4 regions of the Streptomyces sp. NPDC033216 genome follow, and region 3 is predicted to be linked to each of the others. Evidence: riboswitches for the same ligand, from Rfam matches in the RefSeq annotation. Region 3 holds a riboswitch; each other region holds the start of a gene.
What was found. A riboswitch is a leader RNA that binds a small molecule or an ion and turns the genes downstream of it on or off. The one in region 3 is predicted to bind cyclic di-AMP.
Positions count from the first base shown of each region.

Region 1 (7,484 bases), on a different contig from region 3:
ACGGTGCCATATGTGCCTTACCTCCGTCGTCGGCGGCGGCCGGTCGTCGCGCGGGTCAACGTCCCCCGCTCAAGCCGCCATTCTCACCCGAATCGGTGAGGAGTGGTGATTTCCGTGGTTCCCATCTGACCAAAGAAGCCATCCGCATACGTCAACCCGAGGACCCAACTCGACGTACGCCTGGGGTATGACGTCGGGGTGGGGGGCGTCAGGGTGGAGCGGGGGAAGGGGCTCGGGACGGGGGTGGAGATGGAGCCCTGGTGGGGCGTGGGGGACGGAGTCCCCGCAGGGGTGCGAGGGGGGATGGAGTCCCCGCAGGGGTGCGAGAGGGGATGGAGTCCCCGCAGGGGTGCGAGAGGGGATGGAGTCCCCGCAGGGGTGCGAGAGGGGATGGAGTCCCCGCAGGGGTGCGAGGGGCGATGGAGTCCCCGCAGGGGTGCGAGAGGGACGAAGTCGCTGCCGGGGGGTGGGGCGGAGCCCTAGGCGGTTCGACCCCAACGTCTCGACCGGCCGGGTCGGTCGGGCGGGGCAAGGCCCCCCGACACCTCACCCCGCCCGGTGGACCACCGCGTCGCACAGCTCCATCAGAGCCACCTTCGCGTCGCACTCCCGCAACGGCACCAACGCCGCCCGAGCCTCGTTCGCGTAGCGCACGGTGTCCCGCCGAGCCTGCTCCAGCGCGGGGTGACCCCGCAGCGCGGCCAGCGCCTCCGCGAGCCGGGCGTCGTCGCTCAGGTCGGAGTCGAGCAGCTCGCACAGCGCGATGTCCTCGGGCAGGGCCAGCCGGGCGGCCCGCTCGCGCAGCCGCAGCACCGGCAGCGTGGGGATGCCCTCACGCAGGTCCGTGCCCGGCGTCTTCCCCGACTCGTGCGAGTCCGACGCGATGTCGAGCACGTCGTCCGCGAGCTGGAAGGCGACGCCCAGCCTCTCGCCGTACTGGGTGAGCACGTCCACGACCGTGTGGTCGGCGCCCGACATCATCGCGCCGAACCGGCACGCCACCGCCACCAGCGATCCGGTCTTGCCGCCGAGCACGTCGAGGTAGTGGTCGACGGGGTCCCGTCCGTCGGTCGGCCCGGCCGTCTCCAGGATCTGTCCGGTGACGAGCCGCTCGAACGCCTCCGCCTGCACCCGCACCGCCTCGGGCCCGAGGTCGGCGAGGATGTGCGAGGCACGGGCGAACAGGAAGTCGCCGGTGAGGACGGCGACCGAGTTCCCCCAGCGGGTGTTCGCGCTGGACACGCCCCGCCGTACCTCGGCCTCGTCCATCACGTCGTCGTGGTACAGCGTGGCCAGGTGGGTCAGCTCCACCACCACGGCGGAGGGCACGATGCCGGGCGCGTACGGGTCGCCGAACTGCGCGGCGAGCATCACGAGCAGCGGCCGGAACCGCTTCCCGCCCGCCCGGACGAGGTGCTGTGCGGCCTCCGTGATGAACGGGACCTCGCTCTTCGTGGCCTCGAGCAAGCCTTCCTCGACAGCCGTCAATCCGGCCTGGACATCGGCTTCCAGAGCCTGGTCCCGCACGCTCAGCCCGAACGGCCCGACGACGGTCACGAGGGGTCTCCTGTCTGCTGGTGTCTTTTGGCGTCTACGCGGTTTGTCGATAGGTCGCTGCCCTCACTCAAGTCAGCGTATCCGGTCACGTTTCGATCACTGACAGGCCCCACGTCCCCCCGTATCGAACGTGGCTCGCCCGCGAGGTGCCCTCGGGCGGCCGGGCGACATCGGATCATGCCCGGTATGTTGCTGATCAGCCGATATGAGTATTCGGGCAGGAGGGAAGTCGGACCGGCGACTCCGTCCGGTCACTCACGTCAGCCGTCCGGCCGGAGCCGTCGGGCCCATCCGCCCCGCTGACCTCACGGGGGCCACGCACATGCGCATCCGTTCGTCCTTCCCCTACGAGACGGCCCACGAGGACTTCCGCATCCGTCTGCCCGACGGCACCCTGCTGTACGCCCGTGTGTGGCGACCCCTGACGGACGAGCCCGTGCCGGCGCTCCTGGAGTACGCCCCGGACCGGCTCTCCGACCGCACCGCGGTCCGCGACCGGCAGCGCCATCCCTGGTACGCGGGCCATGGCTACGCCTCCGTACGCGTGGACGCGCGCGGCCACGGCAACAGCGAGGGCGTACCGGACGCGCCGGCCGACGCCGCACCCCCACCGGCGGGACCGTCCGACACCGCACCCCCGGCGACGGGACCCTCCGCCCGAACGACGGGTGCGGCGGCAACGGCGGGGGCGGCGGACGGGGCCACGGCCGACGGCCCGGAGGCCGACGCGCTCGCCGTGGTCGCGTGGCTGGCGGCACAGCCGTGGTGCGACGGCACGGTGGGCATGTTCGGCATCGGCGGGGGCGGTGTCCAGGCCCTCCGGGTGGCGGCCCTCGCACCCGAGCCGCTCAGGGCGGTCGTCGCCGTCTGCTGTGCGGACGGCCACCACGACGACGGCGTGCGACGCCCGAACGGTTCCGCCGGTTCCGCCCTCCCTGCCGACCCGCCGCACACCGAGGCGGCGGAGGCCCGGCTTGCCGTCCTCTGCCTGCCGCCGGACCCCGAGCACGTCGGCGACGCCTGGCGGGAGATGTGGCTCCGGCGCCTGGAGGGGGTCGAGCCGTCCGCCCCCACCCGGCCGGTCCCGCGCGCCGTCGACGGCGATGTCCGCGACGCGCCGGGGACCGGCGTGCCCGTCCTGGCGGTGGGCGGCTGGTACGACCCGTACCCCGACGCGGTCCTCGGGGTGGTCGAGCACCTCCCGCCCGACCGGGTGCGCGGCCTGGTCGGGCCGTGGCCGCACCGGTACCCCGACCACGTCCCGCACCCCGGCCCCGCGATCGGCTTCCTCCAGGAGACCCTGCGCTGGTGGGACCACTGGCTGAAGGGCAGGGACACCGGCGTCCTGTCCGACCCGCTCCTGCGCGCGTACGTCCGCGGCGCCCACCCGTCGGCCGCGGCGGACGGCGGCCCACCCGGCCGTTGGATCGGCGAGCCGGCCTGGCCCTCCCCTCGCGCGAGCGTCCTGAGGTACGCCCTCCGGGGCGCCCCGGTCCTGGTGCGCTCCCTCCTGCACACGGGCGTGGACGCCGGCCGTCTTCTCCCCCGTGGCGACGACGGCGATCTCCCGCCGGACCAGCGCGAGGAGGACGGGCGCTCGGTCTGTTTCGAGTTTCCGGTGGGTGAGGAGACCTGGGTGCTGGGCGAACCCCGGGTGCGGCTGCGGCTGACGTGCGAGGCGCCGCACGCCCAGGTGGTCGCGAGGATCTGCGACGTGGCACCGGACGGCTCCGCCACCCTCGTGGCACGCGGCGTCCTGGAACTCCGGGGCACACACACCGCGGGCGGGGAGGTCACCCTCGCCCTGACCCCCACCGGCCACGCCTTCCCAGCCGGCCACCGCGTCCGTCTGGCCCTCTCCTCCGCCTACTGGCCGTGGGTCTGGCCCGGACCGGAGTCGGCGGCGGGATTCACCGTGGATCCGGCGGGCAGCGCGCTGGAGCTGCCGGTGCGGGTCCGGGAGGCGGATGCCGGCCCCTCCTTCGAGGAGCCCGAGCAGGCGCCGCCGCTCGGAGTGAGCTTCCCCGTCACGCTCGACGAGCCGCGTCCCGAGCGGCGCGTGGTGCGGGACGCGGCCGGGGGCGCGTGGCAGCTGGAGGTCGCCCCGCCGGACGCCGGCACCCGCGTGTACCCCGACGGCCTGGAGTACACGGAGGAGGGGCTGACGACGTACACGATCGCCGAGCGCGAGCCCCTGTCGGCCCAGGTCCGCTGTGACCGGACGATCCGGCTGCGCCGCCCGGAGCGGGGCTGGGACACGAGCGTGCGCACCCGCTCCGAGGTCACCTGCGACGAGAGCGACTTCGTCGCCACCGACGAGGTGGTGTGCACGGAGGGCGGCGAGGTGGTGTTCCACCGACCTGGCACAGGCACATCCCACGCACGCCCCTTTAAAAGAGACTTGGGGTCCAATGCCCGTTTTACCCTTCTTGTGGACGCTGGTGAGTTGGCTCACGTCGCCCCCACGCGGGCAACCTGGACCGGAAGTTGTGATTCCGCTTTGCCCATCGGCAAGTTGACGTCCGGCGCACGAAAAGGATCAAGAAGGATCAAACCTCTGATCAAGGTCAATAGGGGCCATCTGTGAATCCGGCACTTGTTCCGGACATGCGCTCTCGCATACGTTCCCGGCCTGTCGGGCAGACGCCTAATCCTGCCGCCGCCCGGCACCCCATCGACCGACACTCACGCACGGCAGGAGCGGGGGACCCAGGTAAGTCGCCGAGCCGTACGTCACGCACGTACCGGACCGGCTCGGGGTGAAGTCGCGTCGCCGTACCCCTACGGCGGCCGGCCGGGCACTTTCCAGCCCGAACCCGACAGCTCACCTCGCAGGCGCCGGAGAGGAACGTTTCGTCATGCCTGCTGCCGTCCAGCACCGCCGCACCCGCCTTGCCCGCACCCTCGCCGTCGCCGCCACCGGCGCCGCCGTGCTGACCCTTCCGCTCATCGGCTCGACGAGCGCCTCCGCGGCCACCACGGCCTCGGCCACCACGGCCGCCACCACCTCGGCCGGGTACGCCAACAACCTGGACGGCTGGATCCGCGAATCCCTCGCGATCATGGCCGAGAAGGGCATTCCGGGCACGTACAACGGCATCTACCGAAATGTCATGCGTGAGTCCTCGGGCAACCCGAACGCCATCAATCTCTGGGACTCCAACGCGGCCGCGGGCATCCCGTCCAAGGGCCTGCTCCAGGTCATCGACCCCACCTTCGCCGCGTACCACGTGGCCGGCACCGCCTACGACCCGTACGACCCGGTCGCCAACATCACCGCCGCCTGCAACTACGCGGCGCACCGGTACGGCTCGATCGACAACGTCTTCGGCGCCTACTGACAGACAGCCGCCCCGCCCCTGGAGGGCCAAGGAACCAGAGGACCTCAGGGGCACCAGGGGAACTCAACAAAACCCAGTGAACGAGGAAAACTCAGCAAAACCCGGGGGAACTAGGGGAACAGTCTCTCGAGGACGACGGCCACGCCGTCGTCCTCGTTCGACGTCGTGACCTCGTCGGCCACCGCCTTGAGTTCGGGATGGGCGTTGGCCATCGCGACACCGCGCGCCGCCCAGTCGAACATCGGGATGTCGTTGGGCATGTCGCCGAAGGCGATCGTGTCCTCGGGCCGCAGCCCGAGGTGCTCGGCGGCCAGGGCCAGTCCGGTCGCCTTCGTGACTCCGCAGGGCTGGAGCTCCACCGTGCCCGGCCCGGACATCGTGACGCCGGCCAGCGAGCCGACCACCGAACGGGCCGTCGCCGCCAACTCGTCGTCGGACAGGGTGGGATGACGCAGCAGCACCTTGCTGATCGGCTCGCACCACAGGTCCTCGCGCGCTCCGACGCGCAGGGCCGGCAGCGTGGGGTGCGGCATCAGATAGCCCGGTTCGATCAGCGTGAGCCCGTCGACGCCGTCCTGGTCGACGGCCGCGTACACCTCGCCCACCTCCGCCTCGATCTTGCCGAGCGCCGTCTCGGCCAGGTCCCGGTCCAGGGTGACCGACCACAGCAGACGGTCCGCTCCGACGTCGTACAGTTGCGCGCCCTGTCCGCACACCGCGAGCCCCCGGCCGCGCAGGATCTCCAGCAGCGGCCGTACGCGAGGGGCCGGCCGGCCGGTCACCACGAGGTGGCGGGCGCCCGCGGCCGCCACCCTCGCGAGCGCGTCGAGCGACCGGTCGGAGAAGGTGTCGTCGCCGCGCAGCAGCGTTCCGTCCAGGTCGGTGGCGACGAGGGAGTACGCGCAGCGCGCGGCATATGCGGAGGGTGCGGCCATGATCAGAGAATACGGACCCCGACGGCCCCCGACTCGCTTCCCGTTCGGCGCCCGCTCCTTCCCCTTCCGCACCGTTCACACGAGAAACGGTTTTCTACCGCAACGCCGGGTACAGGGACGTTGAAGGCCTATGCACCGGTTGGCAACAACATGGTCCGCTACCTACCGCCCGTAGTGCCTGGGGCGGTACCGTCCAGACAGTCCAGGGGGGACTTGATCGGGGGGTCAGGTTGAGCAGCGGACGTATTCGTGTGCTGAAGCCGGAGGATCTCGGCGAGGGGGAACGGGAGCGGTGGCGCGCGCTGCGCGCCGCGTCGACGGCTCCGCGCAACCCGTTCATGGAACCGGAGTTCACCGACGCCGTGGGCCGGGTGCGGCCCCGTGCGCGCGTCGCGGTGGTGTACGAGGGGCGCGAGCCGGTCGGCTTCCTGCCCCACGAGCGCGGCCGGCTGGGTCAGGGCCGCGCCCTCGCGTACGGCGTCTCGGACTCCCAGGGAGCCGTCCTCGGCCGGGGTCTCGGTCTGAACGCGGAGGAACTCCTGCGGGCCTGCGCCCTGTCGAGCTTCGCCTTCGACAATCTGGAGGCGGACCAGGAGCTGCTCGTCCCGCACGCGGCGGCCGAGTACACGTCCTACGTCATCGACGTGGAAAAGGGCTACGAAACGTACGAGTCCGTCCTGCGCGCGCAGTCGCCGAAATTCGTGAAGACGACGCTCGCCAAAGAGCGCCGGCTCGGCCGCCAGGTCGGTGACCTGCGGTTCGTCTTCGACGAGCGTGATCCGGCCGCGCTGCGCACGCTGATGGCGTGGAAGTCCGCGCAGTACCGCAGGACCGGCCGCCGGGACCGGTTCGCGCAGGACTGGATCACGCGGCTCGTGCAGCTGCTCGCCTCGCAGTCGCGCGGCCCGGACTGCTCCGGCACCCTGTCCGTCCTCTACGCCGGCGGGCAACCGATCGCCGCGCACTTCGGGCTGCGCTCGACGAGCGTCCTGGCCTGCTGGTTCCCGGCCTACGACCCGGAGTTCGCGAAATACTCGCCCGGTCTGGTGCTGCATCTGCGGATGGCCGAGGCTGCCGCCGCCGAGGGCATCGGCCTGCTCGACCTCGGCCGGGGGGCCGCCGCGTACAAGGACTCGCTGAAGACGGGCGAACTGCCCGTGTACGAAGGAGCGTGGACGCGTCCGGGGGCGGGCGCCGCGCTCTACTGGCTCAGCCGCGAGCCCTCGCGCCGAGCGCACCACTTCGTGCGCAGTCGGCCGCGGCTCGCGGCGGCGGCCCAGCGGGCGCTGAAGGGTGTCGGGCGGCTGCGCCGGTCCTGAGGGGTTCCTGTCGGGTTCCGACCGGTTCCCGACACGTTTCCGGTGGGTTCCGGCGGCGGGTTCCAGGCCAGTGGAGGGGGAGGACTCGTGTCCCACGCGGCACGCGTACGGCAGGAGATTCAGAGGTTCCTCGCGATCGAGCCGGTTCAGGTCGCCGAACTGGAACTGGGACCGGGCGGCGGCGGGGTGCTGAGACCCGGCCCCGGCAGCCCGCCCGTCACGCACGGCGAGGTGTTCCTGCTGGTCCGCAGGGGTGGCCGGCCGGTCGCCACGCTGCTCGGGCGGGTGCCGCAGGGCGCCGACCCGAGGGCGGTCCTCACCGCACTGGCCCA
Region 1 is NZ_JBVIQK010000020.1:107,043-114,526, reverse strand. It holds gene ACZ5Y0_RS28980 (LolA family protein) at 1-10, opposite strand, end outside; gene ACZ5Y0_RS28975 (polyprenyl synthetase family protein) at 547-1,557, opposite strand; gene ACZ5Y0_RS28970 (CocE/NonD family hydrolase) at 1,880-4,144, shown strand; cyclic di-AMP (ydaO/yuaA leader) riboswitch at 4,230-4,410, shown strand; gene ACZ5Y0_RS28965 (transglycosylase SLT domain-containing protein) at 4,416-4,898, shown strand; gene ACZ5Y0_RS28960 (HAD family hydrolase) at 5,009-5,833, opposite strand; gene ACZ5Y0_RS28955 (GNAT family N-acetyltransferase) at 6,079-7,152, shown strand; gene ACZ5Y0_RS28950 (glycosyltransferase family 2 protein) at 7,240-7,484, shown strand, end outside.
Region 1: it holds a riboswitch for cyclic di-AMP, as region 3 does, so the genes downstream of both, ACZ5Y0_RS28965 (transglycosylase SLT domain-containing protein) here and ACZ5Y0_RS16030 (M23 family metallopeptidase) in region 3, are expected to answer to the same signal.

Region 2 (7,484 bases), on a different contig from region 3:
TGGCGCAGTACGAGGCCTACGCCACGTCTCTGGCGTTCCTGCGGCACCGCGGGCGCCAGGGACGGGGCGGCGCCGACTTCGTCGCACGGGAACGGGAGTTGCTGAACGAGTTGTGGCGGCGCAAGGAGGTGGCCCGGCCGGCGCTGGAGCACGCGTCCCGGCTGGCCGCGCCCGCGCCTCGGCCGGTCCACGGGGTGTACGGCGGGCCAGGGCTCGGGTACCCGATGGGGGTGACGCACCCCCCGACCGGCTACTACGGGTACCCCGGACAGACCTGGCCCCACCCGCAGGCCGCGTACACCCCGTACGCCTCGCCGTACCCGTACGTCCAGCACATCCAGTCCAGCCCGCACCAGTCCTGAGCGGTGCGGGCCGTGATGACAACGCCCTGGCCGGAGGCGCCCACGGGGCGGCTCCGGCCAGGGTCCACGAACATCCGGGAAACATCCGGGCGTAGACCTCACCGACCCCCGTGACACTTCCCGGAAGACCTCGGGGGGTCCGGTCACGGTCCCCCCGGGGAGATCTCAGAGGCTGAGCCCCTTGTCGCGCAGCCACGCGGCCGGGTCGATTCCGGTGCCGCCGCCGCCCGGGTGGACCTCGAGGTGGAGGTGGGCGCCGGTGACGTTGCCCGTGGCGCCGACGCGGCCGATGATGTCGCCGGTGGCGACCTTCTGGCCGACGCTGACGCTGATGGAGGACTGGTGGGCGAACCACACCTCGGTGCCGTCGTCGAGGGTGAGAACGGTCTTGTACCCGTACGAGCCGTCGTAGCCGGCGGAGGTGATGGTGCCGCCGTGGACGGCCTTGATGAGCGTGCCGGTGGGTGCGGCGAAGTCGAGGCCGGTGTGGTAACCGGAGGACCAGTAGGCGCCGGCCTGACCGAAGGTCGAGGTGATCGTGTACGAGGAGGTCGGCAGCGTGTACTGCTTGGCCAGCTTGGCGAGGCGCTCGGCCTCCGCCTTCTTCGCCGCTTCCTCGGCGGCCTTCTTCTTGGCGGCTTCGGCCTTGGCCTTGGCCTCCTTCTCGGCCTTGGCGGCGGCGTCCGCGGCGGCCTTGGCCGCGGCGGCCTCGGCTGCCTCCTGCGCCTTGGTCTCGACCTGGGTCTGCTGGGACTCGGCCTGCGCCATGATCCGGTTGCGCAGCGCCTCACCGGCGTCGGCCGCGCTGTCGACGGCGACGGTCTCGGCACCGAAGGTGCTGAGCGCGGGCGCCGCCTCCTCGGAGGTGTCGTCGTCCGAGATGAGGGAACCCACTGAGGGCAGGTCCGGCATGGAGATGGAGACCGGCGACTTGCCGGTGTTGGCGCTGGCCATGCCCGCGCCGCCGACGGCGGCTATGACACCGACGCCGAGAACGGTGGAGCTGCGGGCGAGGCCGCCGCGCTGCTTGGCGACGCGGTGCTTGCCGCGCACCGGGCGAATGGAGTCCGCTGTCGGGTTCCATTCCTCCCAGGGGCCCTCATCGCTGCGGTAGGCGCCGTAGCCGAAGGTCTGCTGGCTGGGCACGGTGGGGGCTTCTGGGGCAGGCCGGTTGGACGCCACGCGGGCGTACTCCTTTCCTTCCGTCGCCTACCGGGTTAGCTGACGGGTTCGGAGCAGGAAGGTCTCCTACGCGCGTATACCGGCCGTGACTGTACGGCGGCTTAGGCGCGATTCACCCCAAGTTGGTGGTTCCCCGGTTCCCTTGCGGGATTCGACGCGTGCGCACGGAGCCGACTCTTGTGCCGGCTGGGACGACCGCGCTGCGTTATCGAACGTTAATAGACCCGGGCACGGGATTCCAAGCTGTTCTGCTTGATCAACAACATTTCTGGCCTGGACTTTGGCCCCAGGATCGGTGAAAAGCGGGCGAGTTGACTGCCCGTCGCGAAACCTCAGGAGTCACCGCGGGTTTTGATGGTGACTCAGATGTTATGCACAGGGCTCCCGAGCGATCACCGAACGTGACGGGCCTGGCAGGGGGCAGGCCCCGAACGCACCGAAGGCCGGAATCCCATGATCAGGATTCCGGCCTTCGGCCTTGAGTAGCGGGGACAGGATTTGAACCTGCGACCTCTGGGTTATGAGCCCAGCGAGCTACCGAGCTGCTCCACCCCGCGTCGGTGTGACACCAGTCTACGCCATGCGGGGGACGCCCAGAACCACGGTCGGACCTGGGGGGCGATCAGGGGGTCCGTCGGAGCAGATGACCGTTCGGCGCCTTCGCCTGCTGCTCGTACTCCGGAAGTACGACGACGTCCGCTCCCGCGGCGGCCAGCAGGCCGCTCCCGTCGGCGTCGGTGACGAAGGTGTCCGGCTCGCGCCAGGCCGTCACCACCCGGCGCACGCCCGCGTCGAGGATGAGCCGGGCGCACGGGGCCGGCCGTGAGGCGCGTCGGGCGCAGGGTTCCAGGCTGCTGTAGACGGTCGCGCCGGCCAGCCGGGGGTCGGCGGCGTCGATCTTGGCGAGGGCCGCCTCCTCGGCGTGGACGACGGGGTCGCCCGCCTCTCGGGAGTGGCCGCGCGCCAGCTCCGTGCCGTCGCCCGCCACCACGACCGCGCCGACGCTGAACGCGGTCCGCGACGGCGGGCAGGCTGCGGCCAGCTCGCAGGCGAGGGCCAGCCAGTGCCGGTCGGCGGCGACCGGGAGCGGACCGGTGCCGGGTGCGGTGGGCTCGTACGACGTGAGGACCACGTCCCCGATGCGCCGCGTCCCGACCAGCCGCAGGCGTCCACCCTGATAACCACCGGGTCCGAAGAGCCGGGGCGCGTCCGGGTCACCCACGAACAGCGGGGCCTGGACGAGCTGGAGTTCGTCGGCGAGACCCTCCTGGAGGAGCTGCGTGTGGACGGTGCCGCCGCCCTCGACCATGAGGCGCCGCACGCCCCGTACGTGGTGGAGGTGTTCCAGGAGTCGGCGCCAGTCGAGGCCGGCGCCCAGCGCCACGACGTCGGTCGTCGGGCCGAGGTCGCGGGCGCTGTCCGCGCCGGCGTCCGTCGTGTAGAGCACCTTGTCACCGCCGGTGTGCCAGAACCGCGCCGCCGGGTCCAGCTCGCCGGTCCCGCTGACCGCCACCTTGAGGGGGTACTCCGGCTTGCCGGCGGCGACCCGGGCGGCCCGGCGGGCGGGCGAGTTGACCAGCAGGCGCGGGTTGTCGGCGCGGATCGTGCCGGCCCCGACCAGGATGGCGTCGACGGATGCGCGCACCTCGTCGACCCGGTCGAAGTCGGCCGGGCCGGACAGCAGCAGCCGGTCGGGACCGGTGTCGTCGAGATAGCCGTCGAGGGAGACGGCGGCGGACAGCAGGACGTACGGGTACGGCATCGGCGCGGTTCTCTCCGGGATCGGGAATCGGGGTCAGGGGCCGGGGTCGGGGTCAGGGGCCGGGGTCAGGGGCCGGGGAACGGGGGGAACGGCGATCAGCTTGGTTCAAGTTTTAAACAAACCTACACTGGGCGCATGACAACCCGCTGGCTCACCCCCGAGGAGCAGCGCGCCTGGCGCGCGTACGTCGCCGGATACCTGCTCCTGGAGGACGCGATCGACCGGCAGCTCCAGCAGGAGGCGGGCATGCCCCACGCCTACTACTCCATCCTCGCCAGTCTCTCCGAGGCCCCGGAGCGGCGGCTGCGCATGACCGACCTCGCCGAGCGCCTGAAGGTCACCCGCAGCAGGTTGACGTACGCCGTGACGCGGCTCGAGAAGGACGGGCTGGTGCGGCGCGAGGACTGCCACCGGGACAAGCGCGGGAGCGTAGCGGTCCTGACGGACGAGGGCGTGGTGATCCTGGAGAACGCGGCGCCCGGCCATGTCGAGACCGTACGCAGCCTGCTGTTCGACCGGCTCACGCCCGAGCAGGTGGGGCAGCTGGAGGAGATCTTCACTCAGGTCGCGCGGGGCCTCCAGGGAGACGGCGGCGAGGCGGCACCGGAGGATCTGCCGTGGCGCAGGCGCTCCTCGCCCTGTTCCGGGACCCCTGGGACCTCCGGGACCTCCGGGACCTCCGGGACCTCCGGGACCTCCGGGACCCCGTGAGCGAGCCCACGGCAGCGCCGTGAGCCGCCACACGATCGCATTGCTTCAAAGTTGAAGCATGAGGTAGGTTCACGACCGTCAATCTGCTTCAAATCTGAAGCAGACCAGTCGTGCGGCAGAAGCCGTGCGGAAGCAGAGGAGCGGCCAAAGTGCGCACCGCCCACCGGACCCGGAGAACCCGCATGCTCGACACTCCCGCCGCCACCGTGCGTGCCCGCGTCCGGGTACCGCTGCGCTTCCACGACGGGTACGCGGCGGACGCCGAACTCGTCACCTTCCACGGACTCGCCGACGGCCAGGAGCATGTCGCCGTCGTCCTCGGCGAACCCGGCCCGGTCCCCCTCGTACGGCTGCATTCGGAGTGCCTGACCGGCGACGTCTTCGGCTCCGCCCGCTGCGACTGCGGACCGCAGCTGCGCGAAGCGGTCGAACGCGTCGCCGACCGCGGGGGAGTCCTGCTCTACCTGCGCCAGGAGGGCCGCGGGATCGGCCTCTACAACAAGCTCGACGCGTACGCCCTCCAGGACCAGGGCCTCGACACCTACGAGGCGAACGCCGCCCTCGGACTGCCGGAGGACGCGCGGGACTACACCGCCGCCGCCCAGATGCTGCGCGCCCTGGACATCACGGGGCTGGACCTGTTGTCCAACAACCCCGACAAGGCCGAGCAGCTCCGCGGACTGGGCATCGACGTCCACGACCGGGTGCCCACCGGTGTCTTCACCACCCCGCACAACGTGCGCTACCTGCGGGCCAAGGTGCTGACGACCCAGCACACGCTGCCGTTGGCCGCCCTGACCGGCGTCCCCGAGCTCCCCGCACTCCCCGAGTTCACCGAACTCAACGCCGGCTGAGATCTGCTCAAGCCTCCCCCGGTGTTCGGCGGCGCCCGAACGGCCCGTCCAGGGCCGCCCACTGGAGCAGCATGATGGTCTTCGCGTCGGTGATGCCACCGGTGCGGACGAGCGTGAGCGCCTCGGTGAACGCCAGCTCCACGACCGTGATGTCCTCCCCCTCGGCCGCGACGCCGGCCCTCTCCACGCCGGGTGCCGAGCCGTCGTAGGGCGCGGCGAAGAAGCTCAGGCGTTCGGTGACCGAGCCGGGGCTCATGAAGGCGTCGAAGACGTGCTCGACCTCGTGGACGGTCCGACCGGTCTCCTCCACGGCCTCGCGGCGGATCGCCTCCCGCGGGTCGTCGCCGTCCAGCAGCCCGGCCGCCGTCTCCAGCAGCATGCCGTCCGGATGGCCGTTGACGTAGGCCGGCAGCCGGAACTGACGGGTCAGCAGGACCGTACGCCGGTCGGGGTCGTAGAGCAGGATGGTCGCGCCGTCGCCACGGTCGTAGGTCTCGCGGCGCTCGCGGCTCCAGTGGCCGTCGCCGTGCCGGTAGTCGAAGGTGGTGCGGCGCAGCACGGACCAGTCGCAGGCGAGCACCTCGACGTCGACGACGCGCACCCGCGCGTTGCCCGTCAGGTCGCGGCCCTGGCGGTCGAGTCCGGTACGGCCGCGGGGATCGGGGACGTCGATGCCGGGACGGCCGGCCGGGGCGGTCATCGGGCGCCGCCGGCGGCCGGTACGTCGGTCAGGTCCGCGTAGACGTCCTGGCCGCGCGCGTGGGCCCGGTCCACCATGCGGTCGGCGCCCTGTGAGGGGCCGCCGATCCGCAGGACGGCGTCGCAGCGGTCGAGGAGGCGTTCGGCGACGGGGTGGAAGAGTTCCTCGAACAGCGGGTCGCCGGGTCCGGTGCTGCCCGCCGTCTCCAGCAGGGGCAGCGCCAGGGCCTCACCGGTGACCGGCAGGTGCCCGGCGCGGAACAGGGCGAGGGCCGTCTCGTTCATGGCCCGTACGTTCGCGGCGAGCTTGGCGGGGTCGTCGCCGGTACCCGAACGGTACGGGCCGGCGACGAGGATCATCAGGGACGGGTGGGACACGGCCGGCTCCTCGGCTCGGTGGGCGGACTGGCGTCCTGGGCCGACGACCCGCACGGGGCGCGCCCAGGTCACCGGCGGGCGGTCGCCGCCTTCCTGGTGTTGGACCGATCGATCCCTCAGACCAGCAGCGTCTCGACGCCGGCCTCGCGCAGAGCCCGGAGAGTCTCCGGTCCCGCGGGGTGGGTGTCGGGGTCGGCGGCGGCGGTGTCGGTGACGAAGGTGTGGACGGCGTCGAGCGGGGCGACCTGGTCGAAGGCGCGGACCCCCAGCTTCGTGGCGTCGGCCACCGCGACCGTGCGGTCCGCCTGGCCGAGCCCCACCCGCTTCACGGCGGCGTCGTCGAGCGAGAACTCCGACCAGCCGTGGGCGGCGTGCACCCCGCCGATGGACATCACGAACAGATCGAAGGCGAGGGAGTCCAGGGTGCGCAGCGCCAGCGGCCCCACCAGGGACCGTTCACCGGGGCGCGAGCGTCCGCCGACGACCACCAGGTCGACGCCGGGCCGGTCGGCCAGCCGTACCGCCGCCTGGAGACTGAGCACCGCGACGGTCAACGGGCCGCGCGCGGCGAGGTGTTCGGCCACGTGCGCGGTGGTGGTCCCGGCGTCCAGCAGCACCCGCGACCCCGGCTCCACCAGGTCGGCGACGGCCGCACCCAGCCGGTCCTTGGTCGCCCCCTGCCACGCCTCCCGCGCGTCGAAGCCGGCGCCTTCCTCGCGGGCCCGCGCCGGTACGGCCCCGCCGTGCACCCGGCGCACCAGACCCTGCTTCTCCAACGCGTCGAGGTCCCGGCGCACGGTCATCTCGGACACCCCGAGCCGCTGCGCGAGTTCGGCGACGGAGACCTGCCCCACGGCTCCCTGGACGAGCCGCAGGGTCAGATCGAGACGGTTGGCGATACCCATGAGGACCGTTCTATCACTTGAATGTGAGAACGCACATGTTTTTGTTCGTTCGGCTTGCCTCCGACCGTCCCACGACGGCCCCGCGCGCCAGATCGCGGAGACCCGCGCCTTGCCGCACCCGCCCTCACCCGCGCCTTGCCGCACCCGCCCTCGACCGGTGAGACGACCACCACCGGACGGCCGGACAGGCAGGCGAGGCCCGTGACGTCGCGCCCGGGCGGCCGGCGCCGGAGCCGTCGCTGCCGCCGTTACCGCCCGGGCAGAGGGTGCCCTCGGCACCCGGCGCCGTACAACCTCTCGCGCCGGATGCGAGTCAGCCTGGGCATGACACGCTTGTATACGACGACCCGCCGCACCCGGCGCGCTCTCGTACCGGTACTCGCCGCCTCCGTCCTGCTGACGCTCGGCACGGCGGGCCCCGCGGCCGCCGACAGCGACCAGCTCTGGACGTACTCCGATCCCTACGAGCTGATCCTGCCCGGCGCGTACGAGGACGGGTCCGCGCCCCAGCGGACCGTCACGCTCAAGGTCTCCCACGACAACATCGCGAACCCGGTCGGCGCCGGACGGCTGACCGTGGACGCCGGCGAACTGGCCGCCTTCGCGAAGATCACCTGGCCCGCGAACTGCG
Region 2 is NZ_JBVIQK010000023.1:73,595-81,078, reverse strand. It holds gene ACZ5Y0_RS30570 (PrsW family intramembrane metalloprotease) at 1-362, shown strand, start outside; gene ACZ5Y0_RS30565 (M23 family metallopeptidase) at 528-1,544, opposite strand; cyclic di-AMP (ydaO/yuaA leader) riboswitch at 1,554-1,711, opposite strand; tRNA gene ACZ5Y0_RS30560 (tRNA-Met) at 2,028-2,101, opposite strand; gene ACZ5Y0_RS30555 (dihydrofolate reductase family protein) at 2,167-3,306, opposite strand; gene ACZ5Y0_RS30550 (MarR family winged helix-turn-helix transcriptional regulator) at 3,442-4,017, shown strand; gene ACZ5Y0_RS30545 (GTP cyclohydrolase II) at 4,200-4,871, shown strand; gene ACZ5Y0_RS30540 (NUDIX domain-containing protein) at 4,879-5,571, opposite strand; gene ACZ5Y0_RS30535 (DUF4406 domain-containing protein) at 5,568-5,930, opposite strand; gene ACZ5Y0_RS30530 (DeoR/GlpR family DNA-binding transcription regulator) at 6,065-6,853, opposite strand; gene ACZ5Y0_RS30525 (hypothetical protein) at 7,178-7,484, shown strand, end outside.
Region 2: it holds a riboswitch for cyclic di-AMP, as region 3 does, so the genes downstream of both, ACZ5Y0_RS30565 (M23 family metallopeptidase) here and ACZ5Y0_RS16030 (M23 family metallopeptidase) in region 3, are expected to answer to the same signal.

Region 3 (7,484 bases):
AGGGGGCCTCGTCGCGGTGGGCCTTGATCTGCTCCCAGCCGAGGCCGTCGATCAGGAAGACGCAGTTGCGGTCGGCCGGGGCCAGTTCCGCGATGGCCGCGGTCGTGCCCGGGACGCCCATGCCGGCGGCCAGCGTGGGCAGCAGGTCGGCGAGCGAGCCGGAGCCGTACTCGGGGACGGGTGCGGAGGAGACGGCGAGGGGTTCCGGGTCGTCCCAGACGGCGGGCTGAGCCATTACGCGGTCAGATCCGCGGTCGCCTCGGAGAGCGACTGGGCGAAGGCGAGGGTCTGACGCACCGTTTCCGGGCCGTCCCCGGCCTCGCTGACGCGCAGGCTGAGGTCGTCCGCAGTCGAACTGCCGGTGTAGCCGTGGTCGGCGTCGCAGTTGGGGTCGCCGCAGGCGGCGGGCTCCAGGTCGATGCGCGAGACCGCGCCCCAGCCGATCGTCAGCACGACCTCGCGCGGCAGGCTGCCCGGCGTGTACGACTCCGGGTTGGCGACCACGCGACTGAGGACGACCGATGAGATCCGGCCGAGCTTCACGGACTCGGTGGAGGTGGTGGCGTACGGCGTCGGCGAGGTGCTGTCGGCGGCCTGCTCGTCGGTGTGGCTGACGATGAAGCGGTTGCCGGTGAGGACCAGCACGGTCACATGCCGGCGCACTTCGTTCTGGTCGAACGTGGTCTCCTGGTGGACCAGGTACGACCGGATGGGCTCGCCGCCCACGGCGGCCTCCACCGCCTCGGCCACGAGGGCCGGGTAGTAGCCGCTGCGCTCGATCGCCGCACGCAGCCCCTGGGTCGTCGTACTGGTCTTGGCCATGCCCTCCATCCTACGGGGACCCACTGACTGCGAGGGACCGGTCACGGCCCCTTCAGTAGGCGGGGAGCGTCCGCGGGCCGAGGTCGCCGCGGGCGGGCGGGGGCGCCAGGCGGACGGAGGCGCCGAGAACGCTCAGGCCGTGCGGGGCGACGACGACCGGCTCCAGCGTGACCGTGACGACCTCGGGGTGGTCGTCGACCAGGCGGGACACCCTGAGCAGCAGCTCCTCCAGGGCGGGTGTGTCGACGGGCGTCGAACCGCGCCAGCCGAACAGGAGGGGTGCCGTCCGGATCGACCGGACCAGGGAGGAGGCGTCCCGGTCGGTGACCGGGATCAGCCGGTGCGCCATGTCACCGAGCAGCTGCGAGGCGGCCCCGGCGAGCCCGAAGGACAGTACGGCTCCGGCCGCGGGGTCGATGACCGCCCGGACGACGGTGTCCACCCCGCGGGGAGCCATCGCCTGGACCACGGGGCGCAGCTCCTGCGGGGTGCCGAACAGCTCGGTCAACTCGGCGTACGCCCGCCGGAGTTGCTCCTCGTCGGCCAGGTCGAGGCGGACGCCGCCCAGGTCGGCGCGGTGGCGCAGGTGGGGGGCGGTGGCCTTGAGGGCGACCGGGTAGCCGAGGGCGCCGGCGGCCTGTGCGGCCGCGTCCGGGCTGGGCGCGGGGATGGCGCGCCGGACGGGGATGCCGTACCGGCCGAGCAGGTCGCAGGTCTCGTCGGTGCCGAGGGTGAGGCCCTGCCCGCACGCCAGGAGCCTGCCGATCAGCTCGGCGGCACCCTTCTCGTCGATGTCCTCGTGCTCGGGCACCCTGCCCGGTTCGGCCGCCTCACGCCGCCACTGCGCGTACTTCACGGCCTCGGCGAGGGCGCGGACCGCACGCTCCGCGGCGGGATAGGCGGGGATGAGGTGGGCACCCTCGGGGGCCTCCGGCCGCCCGGCGGGATCGGCGGGCGGCGCTGGGGGCGTGCCGCCCGTCGTCGGAGCGGTCGCCGCGCGGCCGGGCCCGGTCGGTCCGGTGGCCGTCGCACCGGTCGCCGGTGTCCCGGTAGGGGCCGCGTCGGCCCTCGTCGCGGGCGGGGTGGTTCCGGCCTCGGTCGGCTCGGCTCCCGTCACCCCGGTGTCGCTCCCGTTGCCCGTCCCGGTGTCGGCCGCTCCCGGGTCCGGCGCCGTCGTACGCGCGCGTGGGGCCGTGCTCGTCGCGGCCGAGAGGGCTTCCGCGAGGCCGCCCAGTTCCACGTGCACCACGAGCACCGGCTTGGCGGGGCCGGCGGCCGCGGCCGAGCGCAGCGCCTGCGCCAGTTCCGCGTCGCCGGGGGACGCCTCGCCGATCGCGGGGATCGCGGTCACCACGACCGCGTCGCACGTCTCGTCGGCCAGGGCGTGGGCCAGGGCGGCGTGGAAGTCCTCCGCCGACGCCTCGGTGGTGAGGTCCAGGGGCGGCTGCGGGCGCAGGCCCTCGGAGAGACACGCGTCGTACGTCAGCAAACCCAGTGACTCGGAGTTGCCGAGGATGCTCACGCGCGGGCCTCGTGGCAGCGGCTGGCGTGCCAGCAGCAGGCCCGCGTCGACCAGTTCGGTGATGGTGTCCACACGGATCACCCCGGCCTGCCGCAGCAGGGCCGACACCGTGGCGTGGGGCAGCCGGGTGGCGCGTACGGCGTGGCCCTGGGGGGCGGAACCGGCGCCCTGGACCACCACCAGCGGCTTGGCCGCCGCCGTACGGCGCGCGAGACGGGTGAACTTGCGCGGGTTGCCGATGGACTCCAGGTACATCAGGGCGACGTCGGTGTCGGGGTCGTCGTACCAGTACTGGAGGACGTCGTTGCCGGACACGTCCGCGCGGTTGCCGGAGGAGACGAACGTCGACACACCCGTGACGCCGGTGACGCCGCCGCCGCGCCGGTGCAGCCGGGACAGCAGGGCGACGCCGATGGCGCCGGACTGGGCGAACAGGCCGATCCGGCCGGGCCGCGGCATCTGGGGGGCCAGCGATGCGTTCAGCCGTACCCGCGGAGAGGTGTTGATGAGCCCGAAGGCGTTGGGCCCGATGATCCGCATCCCGTACGCGCGCGCGTGCCGCACGAGTTCGCGCTGGCGCTCTCGACCGTCGGGGCCGCTCTCGGCGTATCCGGCGGCGAGGACCACGAGTCCTTGTACGCCGTGTTCGCCGCACTCGGCGACGACTTCGGGCACGCGTTCGGCCGGGACGGCCACGACCGCGAGGTCGACGTGCCCGTCGATGTCGCGCACCGAGCGGTGCGCGGGCACGCCGTCGAGCTTTTCGAGGCCCTCGGGGAACGCCTTGTTCACGGCGTGCAGGTCTCCGGTGAAGCCTGCTTCCCGGAGGTTGCCGAGGACGCTTCGGCCGACGCCGCCGGGGGTACGGCCGACGCCGATGACGGCGACCGATCCGGGCGCCAGCAACCGCCGTACGGAGTGGGCCTCGGCGCGCTGTTCCCGCGCACGCTGCACGGCCAGGGAGCGTGCGGTGGGTTCGAGGTCGAACTCCAGGCGGACGACGCCGTCCTCGAAGCTGCGCTTCTGTGTATAGCCGGCGTCCGTGAACACCTTGATCATCTTGTTGTTGGCGGGGAGCACCTCGGCGGCGAACCGTCGGATGCCGCGCTCGCGCGCGACGGCCGCGATGTGTTCGAGAAGGGCGGAGGCGACGCCCCGTCCCTGGTGGGCGTCCTGCACGAGGAAGGCGACCTCGGCCTCGTCGGCGGGCGCGGTGGCGGCCATGCCGTCGGCGCCGATGCGGTCATAGCGTACGGTGGCGATGAACTCGCCGCCGACCGTGGCCGCGAGTCCCACCCGGTCCACAAAGTCGTGGTGCGTGAAGCGGTGGACGTCCTTCGCGGACAGTCGCGGGTAGGGCGCGAAGAAGCGGTAGTACTTCGACTCGTCCGACACCTGCTCGTAGAAGCTGACCAGGCGCTCGGCGTCATCGACGGTGATGGGGCGGATGCGTGCGGTGCCGCCGTCGCGCAGCACCACGTCGGCCTCCCAGTGGGCGGGGTACTCGTGGCGGTCCGACGCGCTCTGCATGGGGCCCAGCGTACGGCTCGCGTACGACAACGGCGCGAGGCAGTCTGTGGTGGGACGGAGGTCGGATCGAGGCCGCGATCCGACGGCCGTAGGGGACGGGACACACGGGCCGTCCCTCCCACGCTTCACGTGTGGAACACTGGTCTAGACAACCTGAAACAGTGAAGGGCAGCATCACATGGCTGAGCGCCGCGTCAACGTCGGCTGGGCCGAGGGCCTCCACGCCCGCCCCGCCTCCATCTTCGTCCGAGCCGCCACGGCCGCAGGCGTCCCGGTGACGATCGCCAAGGCGGGCGGCAACCCCGTCAACGCGGCCTCCATGCTGGCCGTCCTCGGCCTGGGCGCCCAGGGCGGCGAGGAGATCGTCCTCGCCTCCGAGGCCGAGGGCGCGGACGCCGCTCTCGACCGGCTGGCCAAGTTGGTCGCCGAGGGTCTCGAGGAGCTGCCCGAGACCGTCTGAGCCGACTGTCGCCCACAGCAGGTACCGAGCCGCGTCGCCCGCTTCCGGGTGGCGCGGCTCCGCTGTTTCCGGCCGCTGTTTCCGGCACCGGGTGACATTTTCGGAGGCGGGCCGGAAATCATGCGCGGACCCGCGAAGAGCACGCGAGCGACACGGGAAGGGCGCGCCGCCTCAAATGCGGAGGCACGTCGGAAAAGGGCAGCGGAAACGCCCCTCCGCCGAATTGCCTTCTTTGTATACGGCCCTTGTGTTAATGCCGCAGGCCGGACATGTTTACGACGTGTTGCGAAGTCCTCACACGGTCCCGGCGGTGACCGCCCGAGAAGCGCAGCCGGTGCGCGGAGGTCGCGCGCTCGGCGTGCAGCGCCGTGACGGCCCGCGCGCGCTCTCCGTCGCCGCGCGCCACGGCGTCCACGATCGCGCCGTGCTCCGCCCAGGACTCCACGGGGCTGGTCGGCGCGTCCACCACGTACATCCAGGAAATCTTGTGGCGCAGTTGGGTGAGCGTCGAGGTCAGGGCGTGGCTGCCGGAGGCCTGTGCGAGGGTCTCGTGGAACCAGCCCCCGAGGGAGCGCAGATCCTCGCCGCTGCCCCGCCTGGCACGTTCCTGGCCCAGCCGGACGAGGCCGCGCAGCACCTTGAGATGCCCCTCGGTGCGTCGTCGGGCGGCCCGGGCGGCGCCGAGCGGTTCCAGGAGCATGCGCATGTCCAGCAGGTCGGCGGCCTCCCGCTCGGAGGGTTCGGCGACGCACGCGCCCGCGTGCCGCCGCGTGACGACGAAGCCCTCCGCCTCCAGCGTGCGCAGGGCCTCCCGGACGGGGACGCGCGAGACGCCGTAGCGGCGCGCGAGGAGTTCTTCGGTGAGGCGGCTGCCGCGCTCGTAGACACCCGCGACGATGTCGTCCCGGATGGCCGTGCACACCGAGTGCGCCGGAATACGCATGACCGACCTCCGCCTTAATCACCGTGAAACGTCGACGATTGACGTGTGCTCCGTGACTCTATTGCAATCAGCGGGAATTTCCGATGGGGGGCCGGAATCCAGGGATATTTTTTGACAGCACGTTCCGTGAAACGACGAAAGCCCCGGCCACGAGGGCCGGGGCGATCACGTTCTGCGCCGAACGTCGTCAGATGCGCACGCCGTGCTGGCGGAGGTAGGCGACCGGATCGATGTCCGAGCCGTACTCGGCGCTGGTGCGGGCCTCGAAGTGCAGATGCGGGCCGGTGACGTTGCCGGTGGCGCCGGACAGGGCGATCTGCTGGCCCGGGGCGACCTTCTGGCCCACCGAGACTCCGATGGACGAGAGGTGGCCGTACTGGGTGTACGTGCCGTCGTTCATCCGGATCACGACCTGGTTGCCGTAGGCGCCGCCCCAGCCGGCCTCGACGACGGTGCCGAGGCCCACCGCGTGCACGGGGGTGCCGGTGGAGGCGTGGAAGTCGATGCCGGTGTGGCTGCCGGAGGACCACAGGGAGCCGCCGGACCGGTAGCCGGTGGAGACGTAGGAGCCGCTGATCGGCGAGACGAAGGTGTTCAGGCGCTGGCGCTCGGCCGCGCGGGCGGCACGGACCCTGGCCTCGCGCTCCGCCTCGACCTTCGCCGCGGCCCGGGCGGCGGCCTCCCTGCGCTCGGCCTCCACCACGGCGGCCTGCTTCTGGGCGGCGGCCTGGTCGTCGATGCGCTCGGCGACGGTGTCGCCCACGGCGACGACCGGGATGAGGCCGGTCTGCTCGACGGGGGTCTCAGCGGCCAGGGCGGGGCTGGAGGCGACGGTGCCGATGACGCCGGTGGTGGTGAGCGCCGCGATGCCCGCCACGCGGGCGGTGGTGCGCTTCATCCGGCTGGGACGACGGTGCTTCCCGGTGGCGCAAGTGGACGCCATGAAGTTGAGCGGTCCTTTCCTTCCCTCTCGCCTACCGGGTTAGCTGACGGGTTCGGAGCAGGAAGGTCTCCTACGGACCCCCTCGCGCACACGCGCGGGCGTCCGATTCACCCCAGGGACTGCCTCATTGGGTCCCCGGCTCCCCTGGCTCGCGCCATGCGGGGACTCGGCGATGACTGTCCGGTGCCGCGGGCGCGGCGCACTGCCTGACGAACAGCCCGATTGAAAGTAGACGCGGGGGTCGTCAATACCCAAACGGAACGCGGCTTTTGTAGCGCATGCCACAGGGCAGACAGGCAGCCTCTCTCTCAAATCGGACATCAGGGAGCCCTGGTGACACATCCGTCAACCAGGGCTCCCTGCGCGCGCGTGGCGTCGCGGTTGCCGCTCCGCGTCGCCACATCGCGTTCCTACTCGGCGATCCCGCTTCGCGTTCCCCCTTCGCCTTGCTACTCGGCGGGGACGACCTTCACCTCACCGATGCCGAGGGCCTCGACCGGCGCCTTGATCGCGGCCGCGTCGCCGACCAGGACCGTCACCAGGCGGTCCACCGGGAAGGCGCTCACGACCGCCGCGGTGGCCTCGACGGTGCCGGTCGCGGCGAGCTGCTGGTACAGCGTCGCCTGGTAGTCGTCCGGCAGATGCTGCTCGACCTGGTCGGCGAGCGTGCCCGCGACGGCGGCGGCCGTCTCGTACTTCAGGGGTGCCACACCGACGAGGTTCTGCACGGCGACGTCACGTTCGGCGTCGGTCAGGCCGCCCTCGGCGAGGGTGCGCAGCACCTTCCACAGGTCCTCCAGGGCGGGACCGGTGTTGGGGGTGTCGACGGAGCCGCTGATGGCGAGCATCGCGGCGCCCGAACCGTCCGGCGCGGACCTGAGGACCTGGCCGAAGGCGCGCACGCCGTAGGTGTAGCCCTTCTCCTCGCGCAGGACGCGGTCCAGCCGGGAGGTGAGAGTGCCGCCGAGGCAGTACGTGCCGAGCACCTGCGCGGGCCACACGCGCGCGTGCCGGTCGGCGCCGATGCGGCCGATCAGCAGTTGCGTCTGGACGGCGCCGGGGCGGTCCACGATGACGACCCGTCCGGTGTCGTCGGCGGTCACCGGCGGCACCGGACTCGGCTGGGCCGTGGAGCCCGTCCAGGCGCCGAGGGTCTCGCCGAGGAGCGCGTCGAGGTCGAGCCCGGTGAGGTCGCCGACGACGACGGCGGTGGCCGTGGCGGGACGGACGTGCTTCTCGTAGAAGGCGCGTACGGCGGCGGAGT
Region 3 is NZ_JBVIQK010000007.1:119,887-127,370, reverse strand. It holds gene ACZ5Y0_RS16055 (alkaline phosphatase family protein) at 1-235, opposite strand, end outside; gene ACZ5Y0_RS16050 (DUF5998 family protein) at 235-831, opposite strand; gene ACZ5Y0_RS16045 (bifunctional acetate--CoA ligase family protein/GNAT family N-acetyltransferase) at 875-3,874, opposite strand; gene ACZ5Y0_RS16040 (HPr family phosphocarrier protein) at 4,053-4,334, shown strand; gene ACZ5Y0_RS16035 (GntR family transcriptional regulator) at 4,585-5,277, opposite strand; gene ACZ5Y0_RS16030 (M23 family metallopeptidase) at 5,465-6,220, opposite strand; cyclic di-AMP (ydaO/yuaA leader) riboswitch at 6,234-6,402, opposite strand; gene ACZ5Y0_RS16025 (M16 family metallopeptidase) at 6,670-7,484, opposite strand, start outside.

Region 4 (7,484 bases), on a different contig from region 3:
ATCCACTACTGCCTGGGCGCCCCCCTCGCCCGCCTGGAGGGACAGACCGCGCTGGCCACCCTCCTCACCCGGCTGCCCGATCTGCGCCTCGCCGCGGACCCAGCCGACCTGAGGTGGCGCGGCGGCCTCATCATGCGCGGACTGCGCACGCTGCCCGTGGAGTTCACCCCGCTCGTCTCCGGCGAACCCGCCGCAGCCGCGCGCTGACCGTCCGTCATGTGCCCGAGGAACGAGGCGAAGGTGACCATTCCTCGACTCTGTGATCTTCACGTGATCTGCGCGGCATGAACTTGTGACAAGTGATCGTCTGCCGATACGTTCACCTGTCAGCGCGGCGCCCTGCTTCTCCGCCGCGCAGGCACTGCTGTCTCGAGAAAGGCCCCCGCATGCTCTCCGGGAACGGTCGACACCGGCGCCCCCGCCAGGCTCCGGCCCTCCTTGTCGCGGCCGGCGTGACCGGCTCCGCGATAGCCATCCCGCTGCTGGGCGCCACCGGCGCGAGCGCGGCCGACGGCACGGTGTGGGACACGGTGGCGGAATGCGAGACCGGCGGCTCCTGGAGCGCCGCCCAGGACAACGGCGAGTACGGCGGCCTGGCGCTGAGCCAGGAGGACTGGGAGGCGTACGGCGGACTCGACTTCGCCGAGCGCCCCGACCTGGCCAGCCGCAACCAGCAGATATCCGTAGCCCAGAAGGTCCTCGCCGACCAGGGTGTCGGCGCCTGGGGCACCTGCGGGCTGACCTCCGGTCTCAGCAAGGAGAACGGCGCGGGCGACCTGGACACCGGCGTGGCGGACAACTCGTCCGACTCCTCCGTGACGTCCGGCTTGTCCGACCTGTCCAAGGGTTCGTCCGGCCCCTCGAACGCCTCGGGCTCCACGGGCGAGTCCGCCACTCCGTCGGCCGAATCCTCCACGGATGCCACGGACAAGGCGTCCCCGTCCGCTTCGTCCCCTTCCTCCGGTACGCCTGACAGCTCCTCGAAGGCCGAGACGCCCACCGGTGCGAGCACCTCGAAGGCGGACGGCGGCTCGGCCGCGACCGTTCCCGAAGTGGACGACTCGGACAAGTCGGTCCAGGCTGCGGGTTCTTGGAACCTGGTCGACACCGGCTCCCTCGCCTCCGGCCGCCACCGCGGGAGCACCGCCGAGGAGACCGTGGCGGACGGCACCACCACCGCCTCCTCCGGCCGCCATGCCGTCGGCACCTATGTCGTGCGCGAGGGCGACTCCCTCGTCTCCATCGCCGACTCCCTTGACCTCGACGGCGGATGGCGCGCGCTCTACGACGAGAACAAGGGCGCCATCGGCGCCGACCCGAACAACATCACTGCCGGTCAGACGCTCGACACAGGGGTGGAATAGGGCGGAAAAACGGGAAAAGCAGCGGGAGTTCACGTCACGCTTCGCGTCGAATGTCCGCTTTGGTGAAAGTGTGGGATGAGTCTCAGAAGACGTGATCGTCTTTGAAATTCCGCCGAGCGCGTGCCTACGGTCGAGACCGCTCGGCAACCCGAGCCCCGGCCGCCGCAACGCCGAATCCTGCCAGTGGCGGCCCGGGAACAGTCGTCGCGTAAGCGCCGTAGGCAGGAGCGGGGGACCCAAGGTAAGTGCCGTACCGGGCAGTTGACCGGAGCGGCTTGGGGTGAAGCCACACCTCCCGGGGAGCAGTGCTCCCGGGGACGAGTGGCCGGGCAACTCACACGGCCCGAACCCGACAGCTCACCTCGCAGGCGTCGGTGAGGGGATCCACCATGCTGTTTTCCGCCAAGGGCAAGCACCGTCGTCCGTCCAAGGCCACCCGCGTCGCCGCGCTCGCCGGCGTCACCGGCGTCGCCATAGCCGCCCCGCTCATGGCGGCCGGCAACGCCTCCGCCGCCACCGCCTCCGAATGGGACGCGGTCGCCCAGTGCGAGTCCGGCGGCAACTGGTCCATCAACACGGGCAACGGCTACTACGGCGGCCTTCAGTTCTCCGCCTCCACCTGGGCCGCGTACGGCGGCACGCAGTACGCCGCCACCGCCGACAAGGCCTCGAAGTCCCAGCAGATCCAGATCGCCGAGAAGGTCCTCGCGGGCCAGGGCAAGGGTGCCTGGCCGGTCTGCGGCGTGGGCCTGTCCGGCGCCGCGTACAACGGCGGCTCGTCCTCCGCCGGCTCGTCCACCGGCGGCTCCTCGTCCAGCGGCTCCTCGGAGACCACCACCCGCTCCACCGAGCAGCAGAGCGCCTCCCGCTCCGCCGAGCGTCCGGCCGCCAAGTCCCAGAAGACCGTCACCACGCCGACCGGCAAGAAGGTCAAGAAGGGCGACGGCGAGTACAAGGTCGTCGAGGGCGACACGCTCAGCTCCATCGCCCAGGCGCACGGCGTCAAGGGCGGCTGGGCCGAGCTGTTCGAGCTGAACAAGGACATCGTCCAGGACGCCGACCTCATCTACCCGGGTCAGCAGCTGCACCTGAAGTGACATCCGGCCCCCGGCCGGACCGCCGCCCCCTCACGGCCGAGGCCGCCACGCCGAACGCCTCGTGAGGTGACCCCGTCCCCACGGTCTCCCCGCTCCGGTGCGTGTTCCCCCGTACGCACCGGAGCGGGGTTTTCCTTTCGGGTCGGCCACCTTCTGTGGGCCACCCCCTTTGTTCCGGACGGAAACAATGGGTACCGTCTCCCTGTCCACGGGACGGTCGGTCGGCCGACCGACGCCCCGAGGCGGTTAGGCTCTAGTCGCAAGGCTCAGCAAGGGCTCGTCATGGCCCGCTCGTGCCCCGCACAACCAGCGTCACATCCCAAGAAGGAGATGCTCGTGCCGTCCATCGACGTCGTCGTAGCCCGGGAAATCCTGGACTCCCGAGGCAACCCCACGGTCGAGGTCGAGGTCGGCCTCGACGACGGCAGCACGGGTCGTGCCGCCGTTCCCTCCGGCGCCTCCACCGGCGCCTTCGAGGCCATCGAGCTGCGCGACGGTGACCCCAACCGCTACCAGGGCAAGGGTGTCGAGAAGGCCGTCCTGGCCGTCATCGAGCAGATCGGCCCGGAGCTGGTCGGCTACGACGCCACCGAGCAGCGCCTGATCGACCAGGCCATGTTCGACCTGGACGCCACCGACAACAAGGGCTCCCTCGGCGCCAACGCCATCCTCGGCGTCTCCCTCGCCGTCGCGCACGCCGCCTCCGAGGCCAGCGACCTCCCGCTCTTCCGGTACCTGGGCGGCCCGAACGCGCACCTGCTGCCCGTTCCGATGATGAACATCCTGAACGGCGGCTCGCACGCCGACTCCAACGTGGACATCCAGGAGTTCATGATCGCCCCGATCGGCGCGGAGTCCTTCTCCGAGGCCCTGCGCTGGGGCGCCGAGGTCTACCACACCCTCAAGAAGGTGCTGAAGACCAAGGGCCTGTCCACCGGCCTGGGCGACGAGGGCGGCTTCGCCCCGAACCTGGAGTCCAACCGCGCCGCGCTCGACCTCATCCTCGAGGCCATCAAGCAGGCCGGTTACGTCCCCGGCGAACAGATCGCGCTCGCGCTCGACGTCGCCGCGTCCGAGTTCTACAAGGACGGCAAGTACGAGTTCGAGGGCAAGTCCCGCTCGGCCGCCGAGATGACCGAGTACTACGAGGAGCTGGTCTCCGCGTACCCGCTGGTCTCCATCGAGGACCCGCTGTACGAGGACGACTGGGCCGGCTGGAAGGTCATCACCGACAAGCTGGGCGACAAGGTCCAGATCGTCGGCGACGACCTCTTCGTCACCAACCCGGAGCGCCTGGCCCGCGGCATCGAGGAGGGCTCGGCCAACGCCCTGCTCGTCAAGGTGAACCAGATCGGCTCGCTGACCGAGACCCTGGACGCCGTCGAGATGGCCCAGCGCAACGGCTTCAAGTGCATGATGTCCCACCGCTCCGGCGAGACCGAGGACGTCACCATCGCCGACCTCGCCGTCGCGGTGAACTGCGGCCAGATCAAGACCGGCGCCCCGGCCCGCTCGGACCGCGTGGCCAAGTACAACCAGCTGCTGCGCATCGAGGAGATCCTCGACGACGCCGCCGTGTACGCCGGCCGCAGCGCCTTTCCCCGCTTCAAGGGCTGAGCCGACCCGAACAGGGTCGAGCCGAACAGGGTTGAGCCGAACAGGGTTGAGCCGAACAGGGTCGAGTCGGCCCGGCTGAGCCGTTGAGGGCCCGTCCCGAGCCAGTCGTACGTACGTCCCCGTACCGGTCCCGTACCGTGTCCGGGGACGTACGCACGTGTGAGACGGGAGGCGGGGACGACATGGCCGTGAAGGACCGGGACCGTTTCTCCACCGCGACCAGGATCAAACTGCTCGGTGAGCAGACCGCCGCCAGGGTCTACCGGTCCCAGACCAGGCGTCAGGCCCGCCGCTCCCGCCTCACCGGCCGTGCGGCCCTGCTCGCGCTCGTCCTGTGCTCGCTGATCGTGGCCCTGGCCTACCCCATGCGGCAGTACGTCTCCCAGCGCGCCGAGATCGCCGATCTCCAGCGCGAGCGGGAGCAGACCCGTGAACGGGTGGAACGACTGCGCGACCTCAAGGCACGCTGGCAGGACGACGCCTACGCCGAACAGCAGATCCGGCTGCGGCTGCACTACGTGATGCCGGGGGAGACGGGCTACATCGTCATCGACCCCGACGCCGCCCAGCAGTCCCGCGCCGACCAGGGGGCCGCCGACCGCCCCTGGTACTCGAACGTCTGGGACGCCGTCGACAAGTCCGACGCCGCCGGCGACCGATGAACTGCGACCGATGAACTGACAGAGAGACTTTCGTACAGGCATGGAAACGCCCGCCCGTCACCCGGCCACCACCCCTCGAGGACAGCGCTCCGAGCTGAAGCGCTCCGAACTGCCGACCACTCCCCGCACCGAGCCCACCGACGCCGACGTCGAGGCCTTCAAGCAGCAGCTCGGACGCCCGCCGCGCGGACTGCGCGCGATCGCCCACCGCTGCCCGTGCGGCCAGCCGGACGTGGTGGAGACGGCTCCCCGCCTCCCCGACGGCACCCCCTTCCCGACGCTGTACTACCTGACGTGCCCGAAGGCCAACTCGGCGATCGGCACGCTGGAGGCGAACGGCGTGATGAAGGAGATGACGGAACGGCTCCGGACCGATCCGGAGCTGGCGGCGGCCTACCGCGCGGCGCACGAGGACTATGTGCGGCGGCGGGACGAGATCGAGGAGCTGAAGAACTTTCCCAGCGCGGGAGGGATGCCGGACCGCGTGAAGTGTCTGCACGTTCTCGTCGCCCACTCCCTGGCAGCGGGGCCGGGGGTGAACCCGCTCGGGGACGAGGCGCTCGGCATGCTGCCGCGGTGGTGGTCCAAGGGAGCGTGTGTGGTGCCGGCGGGGGAGTGAGTTCTCCCCCGCCCCTCCCCTCTCCCTGTCACCCCCGGGGGCTGCCGCCCCTGGCCCCCGCTCCGGCCTGCCCGGCCCCGCCTCGAACGCCGGACGGGGCCGATCGCCCCGCCCAGAAGGGATCGCTCATGACTCGCGTCGCCGCCGTCGACTGCGGTACGAACTCCATCCGACTGCTCGTCGCCGACGCTCACCCTGGAACGGGTGAACTGGTCGAGCTGGACCGGCGTATGACGATCGTGCGACTCGGGCAGGGGGTCGACCGGACCGGGCGGCTCGCTCCCGAGGCGCTGGAGCGGACGTTCGCCGCATGCCGGGAGTACGCGGCGGTCGTCAAGGAACACGGCGTCGAGCGGCTGCGCTTCGTGGCCACCTCCGCCTCGCGCGACGCCGAGAACCGGGACGAGTTCGTGCGCGGCGTGCTGGACATCCTGGGCGTCGAGCCCGAGGTGATCTCCGGCGACCAGGAGGCGGAGTTCTCCTTCACCGGCGCCACCAGGGAACTGACGGGCCGTGACGACCTGACGAAGCCCTATCTGGTGGTGGACATCGGCGGCGGCTCGACCGAGTTCGTCGTCGGGAACGACCGGGTGCGCGCGGCACGCTCGGTCGACGTCGGCTGCGTGCGGATGACCGAACGGCACCTGGTCGTGGGCGGGGCGGTCACCGACACGCCCACGGAGGAGCAGATCGCGGCGATGCGGGCCGACATCGAGGCGGCCCTGGACCTCGCGGAGCGCACGGTCCCGCTGCGCGAGGCGCACACGCTGGTGGGTCTGGCCGGCTCGGTCACGACGGTCTCGGCGATCGCGCAGGAACTGCCGGAGTACGACTCGCGGGCCATCCACCACTCCCGTGTGTCGCGGGACCGGGTCCGCGAGATCACCGAGTGGCTGCTGCGCTCCACCCACGCCGAGCGCGCGGCGGTCCCGTCGATGCATCCGGGCCGGGTCGACGTCATCGCCGCGGGCGCGCTGGTGCTGCTGTCGATCATGGAGCGGATCGAGGCGGAGGAGGTCGTGGTCAGCGAACACGACATCCTCGACGGCATCGCCTGGTCCGTCGCGTAGCCGTACCCCCTGCCCACCCGGGGTCTCCGCTGAGCAGGTGGGACACCGTTTGAGCGTGATCGAGGGGCTCGATCCGGCCGGGACGCGCCCCTCGGTGACACCCCCTCGGAAAACTTCGTGAAGTTCTTCACAAGGAAAACGGTCCCGTCCGAGGGCGAAGAGGGTCCGGTTGACCCTTCCGGGGTCCCGATAGGCGGGTGAACACGTTCAAAAGCGGAAGGCGCGGACCTTTCGCGGGGGCTGCCCGAGGGGTGTTTCGAAGCCCTCACTCGGCACCCGCAAGCCCGGAGAGGCAGCTCACGCGGCATTGACAACGGCACCGGATGCACACCGGTTCCCGTCGCGCACCATGACGTGGATCACGTGAGCGGCGGAGGATAGCACACACCCCGATGAAGCTTGTGAAGGGGCGCACGAGCTACCCCCCTCGGACGGGTGGATACTCGATGGCATGAGCACCACGGAGCGTCCCAGGATCCTCGTAGTAGGCGGTGGGTACGTAGGCCTGTACGCAGCTCGGCGTATCCAGAAGAAGATGCGCTACGGCGAGGCGACCGTCACGGTCGTCGACCCCCGGTCGTACATGACCTACCAGCCCTTCCTCCCCGAAACCGCCGCCGGAAACATCTCCCCGCGCCACGTCGTCGTCCCGCTGCGACGCGTGCTGCCCAAGGCGGAGGTCCTCACCGGCCGGGTCACCACCATCGATCAGGACCGAAAGGTCGCCACGATCGCCCCGCTGGTCGGCGAGGCGTACGAGCTGCCCTTCGACTACCTGGTCATCGCCCTCGGCGCGGTCTCCCGCACCTTCCCGATCCCCGGCCTCGCCGAGCAGGGCATCGGCATGAAGGGCATCGAGGAGGCCATCGGCCTGCGCAACCACGTCCTCGAGCAGCTCGACAAGGCCGACTCCACCACCGACGAGGAGATCCGCCGCAAGGCGCTCACCTTCGTCTTCATCGGCGGCGGCTTCGCCGGCGCCGAGACCATCGGTGAGGTCGAGGACCTGGCCCGCGACGCGGCCAAGTACTACAAGAACGTGTCCCGCGAGGACA
Region 4 is NZ_JBVIQK010000005.1:404,807-412,290, forward strand. It holds gene ACZ5Y0_RS13495 (cytochrome P450 family protein) at 1-207, shown strand, start outside; gene ACZ5Y0_RS13500 (transglycosylase family protein) at 387-1,364, shown strand; cyclic di-AMP (ydaO/yuaA leader) riboswitch at 1,568-1,750, shown strand; gene ACZ5Y0_RS13505 (transglycosylase family protein) at 1,754-2,461, shown strand; gene eno (phosphopyruvate hydratase) at 2,792-4,078, shown strand; gene ACZ5Y0_RS13515 (FtsB family cell division protein) at 4,261-4,740, shown strand; gene ACZ5Y0_RS13520 (DUF501 domain-containing protein) at 4,781-5,359, shown strand; gene ACZ5Y0_RS13525 (Ppx/GppA phosphatase family protein) at 5,488-6,429, shown strand; gene ACZ5Y0_RS13530 (NAD(P)/FAD-dependent oxidoreductase) at 6,881-7,484, shown strand, end outside.
Region 4: it holds a riboswitch for cyclic di-AMP, as region 3 does, so the genes downstream of both, ACZ5Y0_RS13505 (transglycosylase family protein) here and ACZ5Y0_RS16030 (M23 family metallopeptidase) in region 3, are expected to answer to the same signal.